3 regions of the Streptomyces durhamensis genome follow, and region 3 is predicted to be linked to each of the others. Evidence: predicted binding sites of a transcription regulator. Region 3 holds the regulator's gene; each other region holds the start of a gene.
What was found. The regulator HrcA, encoded in region 3, represses chaperone genes, less so after heat shock. The targets are predictions, from matches to a motif close to TTNGCACTCNGNNNNNCNGAGTGCNAA.
Positions count from the first base shown of each region.

Region 1 (3,272 bases), on a different contig from region 3:
GTCAGGCCGAGGTGCCCGCCGAGGGCGGGACCCTCGCCGAGGTCATCGAGGACCTGGAGAAGAACCACACGGGGATCGCCGCCCGCGTCCTGGACGACCAGGGCAAGCTGCGCCGGTTCGTCAACGTCTACGTCAACGACGACGACGTCCGCTTCGAGCAGGGCCTGGACACCGCCACCCCGGACGGCGCCGGTGTCTCCATCATTCCGGCCGTCGCCGGCGGTTGATCGTTACCTTGGGTAACATCGGTTACCCATTGTTCATGGAATTGCCTCCTCCGTAAGAGAAGCGGAGGGGGCAATTCTGCGTGATTGAGCGCGGTACAGTTGGGGAACCTGACCACGATCTCCGGGTCGTAAGCCCCGGATCGCACGCCGCGCACCCCGCAAGAAACAGCCAAAATGCGGGGGTTTTATGCGGCTTTTGTAACGTTTGTGGGGCCCGAGTTGCCCCGAAGTCGGGTGAATTCTCACCACATTCCGGACCGTTCCCGTCCAGAATTCTCGTCCGATTGACCTGTTGCAGACGGCAGTTGGACAGATACATTCAGCCGCGGTCGACGCGTTCCGGCGCACGCCCCCGACCAATGGGGGGTGAGGTCTGACCCGGGTCCGCGAAGTGCGGATCTGTGCAAGGGCCAGTAATAGGGGAGTTAGGCATGGCTCAGGGCACCGTCAAGTGGTTCAACGCGGAGAAGGGGTACGGCTTCATCGCGGTCGACGGTGGTGCGGACGTCTTCGTCCACTACAGCGCCATTCAGATGGACGGCTACCGCACCCTGGAAGAGGGCCAGCGGGTGGAGTTCGAGATCTCGCAGGGCCAGAAGGGCCCGCAGGCCGACATGGTCCGCCTCAGCGCCTGAACGTTTCTCGCACGAAGGGCCCGCACCTCGCACAGGGTGCGGGCCCTTCGCCGTGTCCGGGCTGCCCCCGTTCGCCCCGGGCTGATCCGGCTGAGCCGCTTGCACTCGACCATGCCGAGTGCTAATCATTGCGTTAGCACTCTGAAGGTGAGAGTGACAAAGAAGGACCGGGTCGGTGAGGCCCGCAGGCCATGTGGGGCAAGGAACCACGGGTCGGCGAGCCGTCCGTCGCGGGCGCGGGCGCGGTCCGAAGGAATCACCCCCAGTCCTGGAGGGACCACTTCACATGGCCAAGATCATCGCGTTCGACGAGGAGGCGCGGCGCGGCCTCGAGCGCGGCATGAACCAGCTCGCGGACGCCGTGAAGGTGACGCTCGGCCCCAAGGGCCGCAACGTCGTCCTCGAGAAGAAGTGGGGCGCCCCCACGATCACCAACGATGGTGTCTCCATCGCCAAGGAGATCGAGCTCGAGGACCCGTACGAGAAGATCGGCGCCGAGCTGGTCAAGGAAGTCGCCAAGAAGACGGACGACGTCGCCGGTGACGGTACGACCACCGCGACCGTGCTCGCCCAGGCCCTGGTCAAGGAAGGCCTGCGCAACGTCGCCGCCGGCGCCAACCCGATGGCCCTGAAGCGCGGTATCGAGAAGGCCGTCGAGGCCGTCTCCGCCGCCCTGCTGGAGCAGGCGAAGGACGTCGAGACCAAGGAGCAGATCGCCTCCACCGCGTCCATCTCCGCCGCCGACACCCAGATCGGCGAGCTCATCGCCGAGGCCATGGACAAGGTCGGCAAGGAAGGCGTCATCACCGTCGAGGAGAGCAACACCTTCGGTCTGGAGCTTGAGCTCACCGAGGGCATGCGCTTCGACAAGGGCTACATCTCCGCCTACTTCGCGACCGACATGGAGCGCATGGAGGCGTCGCTCGAGGACCCCTACATCCTCATCGCGAACTCCAAGATCGGCTCCGTCAAGGACCTGCTCCCGCTCCTGGAGAAGGTCATGCAGTCGGGCAAGCCGCTGCTGATCATCGCCGAGGACGTCGAGGGCGAGGCCCTGTCGACCCTGGTCGTCAACAAGATCCGCGGCACCTTCAAGTCCGTCGCCGTCAAGGCCCCGGGCTTCGGTGACCGCCGCAAGGCCATGCTCGGTGACATCGCCATCCTCACGGGCGGCGAGGTCATCTCCGAGGAGGTCGGCCTCAAGCTGGAGAACGCGACCCTGGACCTCCTGGGCCGCGCCCGCAAGGTCGTCATCACCAAGGACGAGACCACCATCGTCGACGGTGCCGGCTCCTCCGAGCAGGTCAACGGCCGGGTGAACCAGATCCGCGCCGAGATCGAGAACAGCGACTCGGACTACGACCGCGAGAAGCTGCAGGAGCGCCTGGCGAAGCTCGCCGGCGGTGTCGCGGTCATCAAGGCCGGTGCCGCCACCGAGGTGGAGCTCAAGGAGCGCAAGCACCGCATCGAGGACGCCGTCCGCAACGCGAAGGCGGCCGTCGAGGAGGGCATCGTCGCCGGTGGTGGCGTGGCCCTGCTGCAGGCCTCCCAGGTCTTCGAGAAGCTGGAGCTCGAGGGTGACGAGGCGACCGGCGCCAACGCCGTGCGCATCGCCCTGGAGGCCCCGCTGAAGCAGATCGCCGTCAACGCCGGCCTCGAAGGCGGTGTCGTGGTGGAGAAGGTGCGCAACCTGACCCCGGGCCACGGCCTGAACGCCGCGACCGGCGAGTACGTCGACCTGGTCGCCGAGGGCATCATCGACCCGGCGAAGGTGACCCGTTCCGCGCTGCAGAACGCCGCCTCCATCGCCGCGCTGTTCCTCACCACCGAGGCCGTCATCGCCGACAAGCCGGAGAAGGCCGCCGCGCCGGCCGGCGGCGGCATGCCGGGCGGTGACATGGACTTCTGATCCACCTCGGGGCCCCGGCCCCTGGTTGATCAACGTCCTTACCGAGGGCGGCACTCCCTGTCAGTGGCGGGGAGTGCCGCCCTCGGGCGTGTCCGGGAGCCGGCGCCGGGCGCGGCGAGGGCCGTCAGCCGCCGCAGCGCGGCCTGCCGTTGCACCACGCCGAGCCCGGTGACGGCCGCCCCGAGCGCCAGCCAGCCCGCCGGGCCGGCCGTCATCACCGCGCCGGTCAGCAGCAGGGGCCCCACCGCCTTCTGCACCGACTGCGCCATCCCGGCCACGCCCAGATAGGAAGCCCGGGCGCGCGGCGGCGCCAGGACGACCGCCAGCTCCCAGGAGCTCACCGAGCGCAGCAGTTCGGCCAGGGTGGCCAGCAGCGCGGCCGCGAGCATGGCGAGGGAGGCCGACCAGGCCCCACCGCCGGTGGCGGTCGCCAGCACGAGGCAGCAGGCGAACAGCGTCACGCCGTACCAGCCCACGGCCGCGGCCGCCCGGCGCGGGCCT
Region 1 is NZ_JNXR01000023.1:79,229-82,500, forward strand. It holds gene IO33_RS0130640 (MoaD/ThiS family protein) at 1-227, shown strand, start outside; gene IO33_RS0130645 (cold-shock protein) at 659-862, shown strand; gene groL (chaperonin GroEL) at 1,149-2,771, shown strand; gene IO33_RS0130655 (MFS transporter) at 2,810-3,272, opposite strand, start outside.
Region 1: a site for HrcA is predicted at 961-987, ahead of groL (chaperonin GroEL). Genes of this name have one in related genera too.

Region 2 (3,272 bases), on a different contig from region 3:
CACGATCGACGACGGTTCCGAGAAGGACCCGGACTTCCTGCGGATGATGCGGGAGCTGAAGATCCCGTACACCGCCTTCCTCAGCGACTACCTGGTCAACGACGACTACGGGTACTTCCGCCGGATGCAGTCCTACGGCCACACCCTCAACAACCACACCCTGCACCACCCGTACCTGCCGGGCCTGTCCTACGAGGAGCAGCGGGACGAGATCTGCGGCATGCAGGACATCATGGAGAAGCAGTTCGGCAGGCGCCCGACGGTCTTCCGCCCGCCCTACGGCGACTACAACCAGGACACCCTGCGCGCCGCCAAGGCCTGCGGCATCCGGTACGCGCCGATCTGGAACGAGGAGGTCTTCGTCGACCACTGGGAGTACCGCGAGGACGACCAGAAGATGCGCCGCGGCGACATCGTCCTCACCCACTTCCGGGGCCGCTCCGACTGGAACGGCACGATGATCGACGACATGCGCCGCTTCCTGAACAAGGTCACCCGCGAGGGCTACGCCGTGGCCCGCCTGGAGGACTACCTGTGAGCTGCGCGGGGCCCTCCGAGGCCCCACGGCCGCCCCGGACCACCCCCGGCGCCCCGCGGGCGTCCCACGCCCGGGCGGGCTCCGGTGGCGCACGGGTGCCTCGCGCCCTGGCGGGTTCCGGTGGCCCGCGGGCGTCCCACGCCTGGGCGAGTTCCGGTGGCCTGCGAGCGCTTCGCGTGCAGGCTGCTTCCCGTGGCTCGCGGGTGCCAGAGGCCCGGACGAGCCCTGGTGGCTCGCGGGCGGCAGGTGTGTGGGCGAGGTCCGGCGCCCGGCGGGCGCCCCGCGCCCGGGTGGGCTCCGACGGCCCCCGGCCTTCCCGCGCGGGGGCCGTCTTCGGGAGGTCCCGGGTGGGGGCAGCGCGGGTGCTGGTCGGGGTGCTCGCCTCGGCTCTGCTGCTCAGCGGCTGTGCGCAGTCCGTCGATCCCATCGAGCGCCTCGGCAAGAGGGCCGCCGAGGGTGTGCACCCGCCCGGTCCCGCCACCGACCGGGGCTACCGCCACTGGGGCCTGACCGAGCCCCTCGACCGCCCGCCGAGCCCCGCCGCCCGCGCGCTGGCCCTCACCCCGCACACCGCCGGCCGCGTCCTGCCCCGGGTCATGGACCACATCCCCACCCACGACCGGGTCGTCTTCCTCACCTACGACGACGGCGCCGACAAGGACCCCCGCTTCGTCGACATGGTCCGCGAACTCCGGCTGCCCCTCAGCATGTTCCTCACCGACAGCGTCGCCGGCCCCGGCTACGGCCACTTCGCCCGCCTGCGCCGGCTGGGCGCCGGCATCGAGAACCACACCCTCGACCACCGTGCGCTGTCCGGGCTGCCCTACGCCGCCCAGCGCGCCGAGATCTGCGGCCAGCAGGACAGGATCAGCTCCCGCCTCGGCCTGCGCCCCCGCCTCTTCCGCCCGCCGTACGGCTCGTACGACACCACCACCCTGCACGCGGCCTCGGACTGCGGCATCTCCACGGTCGTCCTGTGGCGCGCCGCCATGACCCCGACCGACCTGGTCTACACCCACGGCGAACACCATCTCCGCCCCGGCGACATCATCCTGATCGGCCCGGACGAGACCACGGGACCGAGCCTGCGCGAGCGCACCGCGCGGGCGCTGCGCAGGGTCCAGCAGAGGGGGCTGACGGTGGGGCACCTGGAGGACTACCTGAACTGACCACCCACCGGGCCGCAAAGGCGCCCGGCGCAGACAGCGCGGGGACCGGATTCGGCCGACGCGCCGCACGGCATTGGCACTCCGCTTGACCGAGTGCTAATCGCAGTCATAGTCTCAGCTCTGGCACTCCCCCCTGGAGAGTGCCAACACGCGACGGGCAGGTCCGGCACCCGCGACGACGGATCCACCTGGTCGCCACCTCAGACAGTTAACCCCGTGAGATCTCCGAAGGGGGAGGTCGGATCGTGACGACCACCAGCTCCAAGGTTGCCATCAAGCCGCTCGAGGACCGCATCGTGGTCCAGCCGCTCGACGCCGAGCAGACCACCGCCTCTGGCCTGGTCATCCCGGACACCGCGAAGGAGAAGCCCCAGGAGGGCGCCGTCCTCGCCGTGGGCCCGGGCCGCTTCGAGAACGGCGAGCGTCTTCCGCTCGACGTCAAGGTCGGCGATGTCGTCCTCTACAGCAAGTACGGCGGCACCGAGGTGAAGTACAACGGCGAGGAGTACCTCGTCCTCTCGGCTCGCGACGTGCTCGCGATCATCGAGAAGTAGTCACCTCGAGCACATTTTGCTCTTGAGCTGCGCCCCTGGCCCCCGCGACCGATAACGAAGCCGGGCGTCCGGGGCGCAGTCGTCTTTACACCCACAGATTTCCGAGAGGGCTTCCGCTGTCATGGCGAAGATTCTGAAGTTCGACGAGGACGCCCGTCGCGCCCTTGAGCGCGGCGTCAACAAGCTGGCCGACACGGTGAAGGTGACGATCGGCCCCCGCGGCCGCAACGTCGTCATCGACAAGAAGTTCGGTGCCCCCACCATCACCAACGACGGTGTCACGATCGCCCGCGAGGTCGAGATCGAGGACCCGTACGAGAACCTCGGCGCGCAGCTGGTGAAGGAGGTGGCCACCAAGACCAACGACATCGCTGGTGACGGCACCACCACCGCCACCGTGCTCGCCCAGGCGCTGGTGCGCGAAGGCCTGAAGAACGTCGCCGCCGGCGCCTCCCCGGCCGCCCTGAAGAAGGGCATCGACGCCGCGGTCAAGGCCGTCTCCGACGACCTGCTCGCCTCGGCCCGCCCGATCGACGAGAAGTCCGACATCGCCGCCGTCGCCGCGCTGTCCGCCCAGGACCAGCAGGTCGGCGAGCTGATCGCCGAGGCGATGGACAAGGTCGGCAAGGACGGTGTCATCACCGTCGAGGAGTCCAACACCTTCGGTCTGGAGCTGGACTTCACCGAGGGCATGGCCTTCGACAAGGGCTACCTGTCGCCGTACTTCGTGACGGACCAGGAGCGTATGGAGGCCGTCCTCGACGACCCGTACATCCTCATCAACCAGGGCAAGATCAGCTCCATCCAGGACCTGCTGCCGCTGCTGGAGAAGGTCATCCAGGCCGGCGCCTCCAAGCCGCTGCTGATCATCGCCGAGGACGTCGAGGGCGAGGCCCTGTCGACCCTGGTCGTCAACAAGATCCGCGGCACCTTCAACGCCGTCGCGGTGAAGGCCCCCGGCTTCGGCGACCGCCGCAAGGCGATGCTGCAGGACATGGCCATCCTCACCGG
Region 2 is NZ_JNXR01000027.1:28,731-32,002, forward strand. It holds gene IO33_RS0132555 (polysaccharide deacetylase family protein) at 1-538, shown strand, start outside; gene IO33_RS0132560 (polysaccharide deacetylase family protein) at 886-1,707, shown strand; gene groES (co-chaperone GroES) at 1,953-2,261, shown strand; gene groL (chaperonin GroEL) at 2,383-3,272, shown strand, end outside.
Region 2: a site for HrcA is predicted at 1,781-1,807, ahead of groES (co-chaperone GroES). Genes of this name have one in related genera too.

Region 3 (3,272 bases):
GGGGCCGCTCCTCGCCGCGCAGCTTGGCCAGCTCGCGCAGCAGGCGCTCCTGCTCCGGGTCCAGCTTGGTCGGGGTCTGCACCTCGACGTGCACGATCAGGTCGCCCCGGCCGCCGCCGCGCAGGTGCGTGACACCCCGGTTGTGCAGCGGGATCGACTGGCCGGACTGGGTGCCGGGCCGGATGTCGACCTCCTCCATGCCGTCCAGGGTCTCCAGCGGCACCTTGGTGCCGAGCGCCGCCGCTGTCATCGGGATCGTCACCGTGCAGTGCAGGTCGTCGCCGCGCCGCTGGAACATCGCGTGCGGGAGCTCGTGGATCTCGACGTAGAGGTCACCGGCGGGACCGCCGCCGGGGCCCACCTCGCCCTCGCCGGCGAGCTGGATCCGCGTGCCGTTGTCGACACCGGCCGGGATCTTGACGGTCAGCGTCCGGCGCGAGCGGACGCGGCCGTCGCCGGCGCACTCCGGGCACGGCGTCGGCACGACGGTGCCGAAGCCCTGGCACTGGGGGCAGGGCCGCGAGGTCATGACCTGGCCCAGGAAGGACCGGGTGACCTGGGAGACCTCACCGCGGCCGCGGCACATGTCACACGTCTGGGCGGAGGTGCCCGGCGCCGCGCCCTCGCCGTTGCAGGTGTTGCAGACGATCGCGGTGTCGACCTGGATGTCCTTGGTGGTCCCGAAGGCCGCCTCGTCCAGCTCGACCTCGATGCGGATCATCGCGTCCTGGCCGCGCCGGGTGCGCGAGCGCGGGCCGCGCTGCGACGCCGTACCGAAGAACGCGTCCATGATGTCGGAGAAGTTGCCGAAGCCACCCGCCCCGAATCCGCCCGCGCCGGCCCCGCCCGCCTGCGAGAGGGGGTCGCCGCCGAGGTCGTAGACCTGCTTCTTCTGCGGGTCCGACAGCACCTCGTAAGCGGCGTTGATCTCCTTGAACCGCTCCTGGGTCTTCGGATCCGGGTTGACGTCCGGGTGCAGCTCGCGCGCGAGCCGACGGAACGCCTTCTTGATCTCATCCTGCGACGCGTCGCGGCGCACGCCGAGAACGGCGTAGTAGTCCGTGGCCACTTACGACTCCGCCAGGATCTGTCCGACGTACCGTGCCACTGCGCGTACCGCTCCCATCGTTCCCGGGTAGTCCATGCGGGTCGGTCCGACCACGCCGAGCTTGGCAACCGCCTCGCCGCCCGAACCGTAGCCCACCGACACCACCGAGGTGGAGTTGAGTCCCTCATGGGCGTTCTCGTGCCCGATGCGCACCGTCACGCCCGGATCCTTCGCCTCGCCGAGGAGCTTGAGGAGCACGACCTGCTCCTCCAGGGCCTCCAGGACGGGCCGGATCGTGAGGGGAAAGTCATGCCCGAAGCGGGTGAGATTGGCGGTACCGCCGATCATCAGCCGCTCCTCGTTCTCCTCGACGAGTGTCTCCAGGAGAGTGGAGAGCACCGTCGAGACCGTACCGCGGTCCTCGGCCTCGAAGGCCTCCGGCAGGTCCTCGACCAGCTTCGGCACGTCCGTGAACCGGCGGCCCGCGACCCGGCTGTTCAGCCGCGCGCGCAGATCGGCGAGCGAGCTCTCGCCGAACGGCGCCGGGCAGTCGACCATCCGCTGCTCGACCCGTCCGGTGTCCGTGATCAGCACGAGCATCACGCGCGCGGGAGCGAGCGAGAGCAGCTCCACGTGCCGGACGGTGGACCGGGTCAGGGACGGGTACTGCACGACGGCGACCTGCCGGGTGAGCTGCGCGAGCAGCCGCACCGTCCGCGCCACGACGTCGTCGAGGTCGACGGCGCCCTCCAGGAAGTTCTGGATGGCCCGCCGCTCGGGCGCCGTCATCGGCTTGACGCCCGCGAGCTTGTCCACGAACAGCCGGTAGCCCCGGTCGGTGGGGATGCGCCCCGCGCTGGTGTGCGGCTGCGCGATGTACCCCTCGTCCTCCAGGGCCGCCATGTCGTTGCGGACCGTCGCCGGGGAGACCCCGAGGTTGTGCCGCTCGGTCAGGGCCTTCGACCCGACCGGCTCCTCGGTGCCGACGTAGTCCTGGACGATGGCGCGCAGTACCTGAAGCCTGCGTTCACTCAGCATTCGCGCGCACCTCCAGCACGTCGTCCCCTCTGTCCCGCGATTCCGTCCGCCTGGCACTCTTCGTATGTGAGTGCCAGCGTTCCAGCGCCCAGTGTACGGCTGTCGGGTACACCCAGGGCAAGGTCGGTACGGTCACGGGGGCTCGTGCAGCTAGCGTCGCGGTATGACGGTGACTTGGGAAGAGCTGGGGTGGGAGCGGCTGGCCGCCGGGATCGGGCGGTGCCGCCTGCCCGGCTGGGACTGCACGGCCGGACTGGTCCTCGGGGAGGGCGCGGCACTGATGGTGGACGCCGGCTCCAGCCTGGCCGAGGGGGCGCGGCTGCGGGCCCAGGCCGAGGCACTGACCGGCGGCCGTGTGACCCATCTCGCGCTGACCCACCCCCACTTCGACCATGTCCTCGGGGCGGCGGCGATGGCGGGCGCGGAGGTGTACGGGGCGGTGGGCCTGGACGCGGTCCTCACGCACGAGCGGGAGGACCTGCGCCGGGACGCGATCACAAACGGCCTGCCGGCCGCGGCGGCCGACGAGGCGGTGGACGCGCTGGCCCCGCCCCGGCACCTGGTCTCGGGCGAGTGGACGCTGGACCTCGGGGGCGGCCGCCAGGCGCTGTTGGCGAACGTGGGCCCGGGGCACACGGCCCACGATCTCGTGGTGCTCGTGCCGGGGGATCCGGAGGTGGTCTTCTGCGGCGACCTGGTCGAGGAGTCCGGCGAGCCCCAGGCGGGTCCGGACGCGGTCCCGGCCCGCTGGCCGGACGCGCTCGACCGGCTGCTGGCCCTGGGCGGCGAGGACGCGGTGTACGTGCCCGGTCACGGAGCGGTGGTGGACGCGGCGTTCGTGCGCCGGCAACGTGACGAGCTGGCCCGCCGCTTCGGCGTGTCGTGACACCTGGGTGCCGGCTTCTCCTATCGTCATCCGAATGCGCCCACCCGTCTCCCGCCACCACCCCTCCGACGGGGGCCCTTCGGGCCCGCGCCCTCGTTCGTACTCCGCCGACCTGACCCCGCCGTGGAAGAAGCAGAAGCCCGCGCCGGAGGTGGCGGCGGAGCCGGGCCTGGTGGTGGAGGAGCCCGGCACCGGGTTCTGCGGGGCGGTGATCCGCTGCGAGGCGGGCACGGTGACCCTGGAGGACCGCTTCGGCAAGCACCGGGTGTTCCCGCTGGAGCCGCGGGGCTTCCTGCTGGA
Region 3 is NZ_JNXR01000001.1:160,735-164,006, reverse strand. It holds gene dnaJ (molecular chaperone DnaJ) at 1-1,069, opposite strand, end outside; gene hrcA (heat-inducible transcriptional repressor HrcA) at 1,070-2,086, opposite strand; gene IO33_RS0100685 (MBL fold metallo-hydrolase) at 2,250-2,972, shown strand; gene IO33_RS0100680 (DUF3097 domain-containing protein) at 3,007-3,272, shown strand, end outside.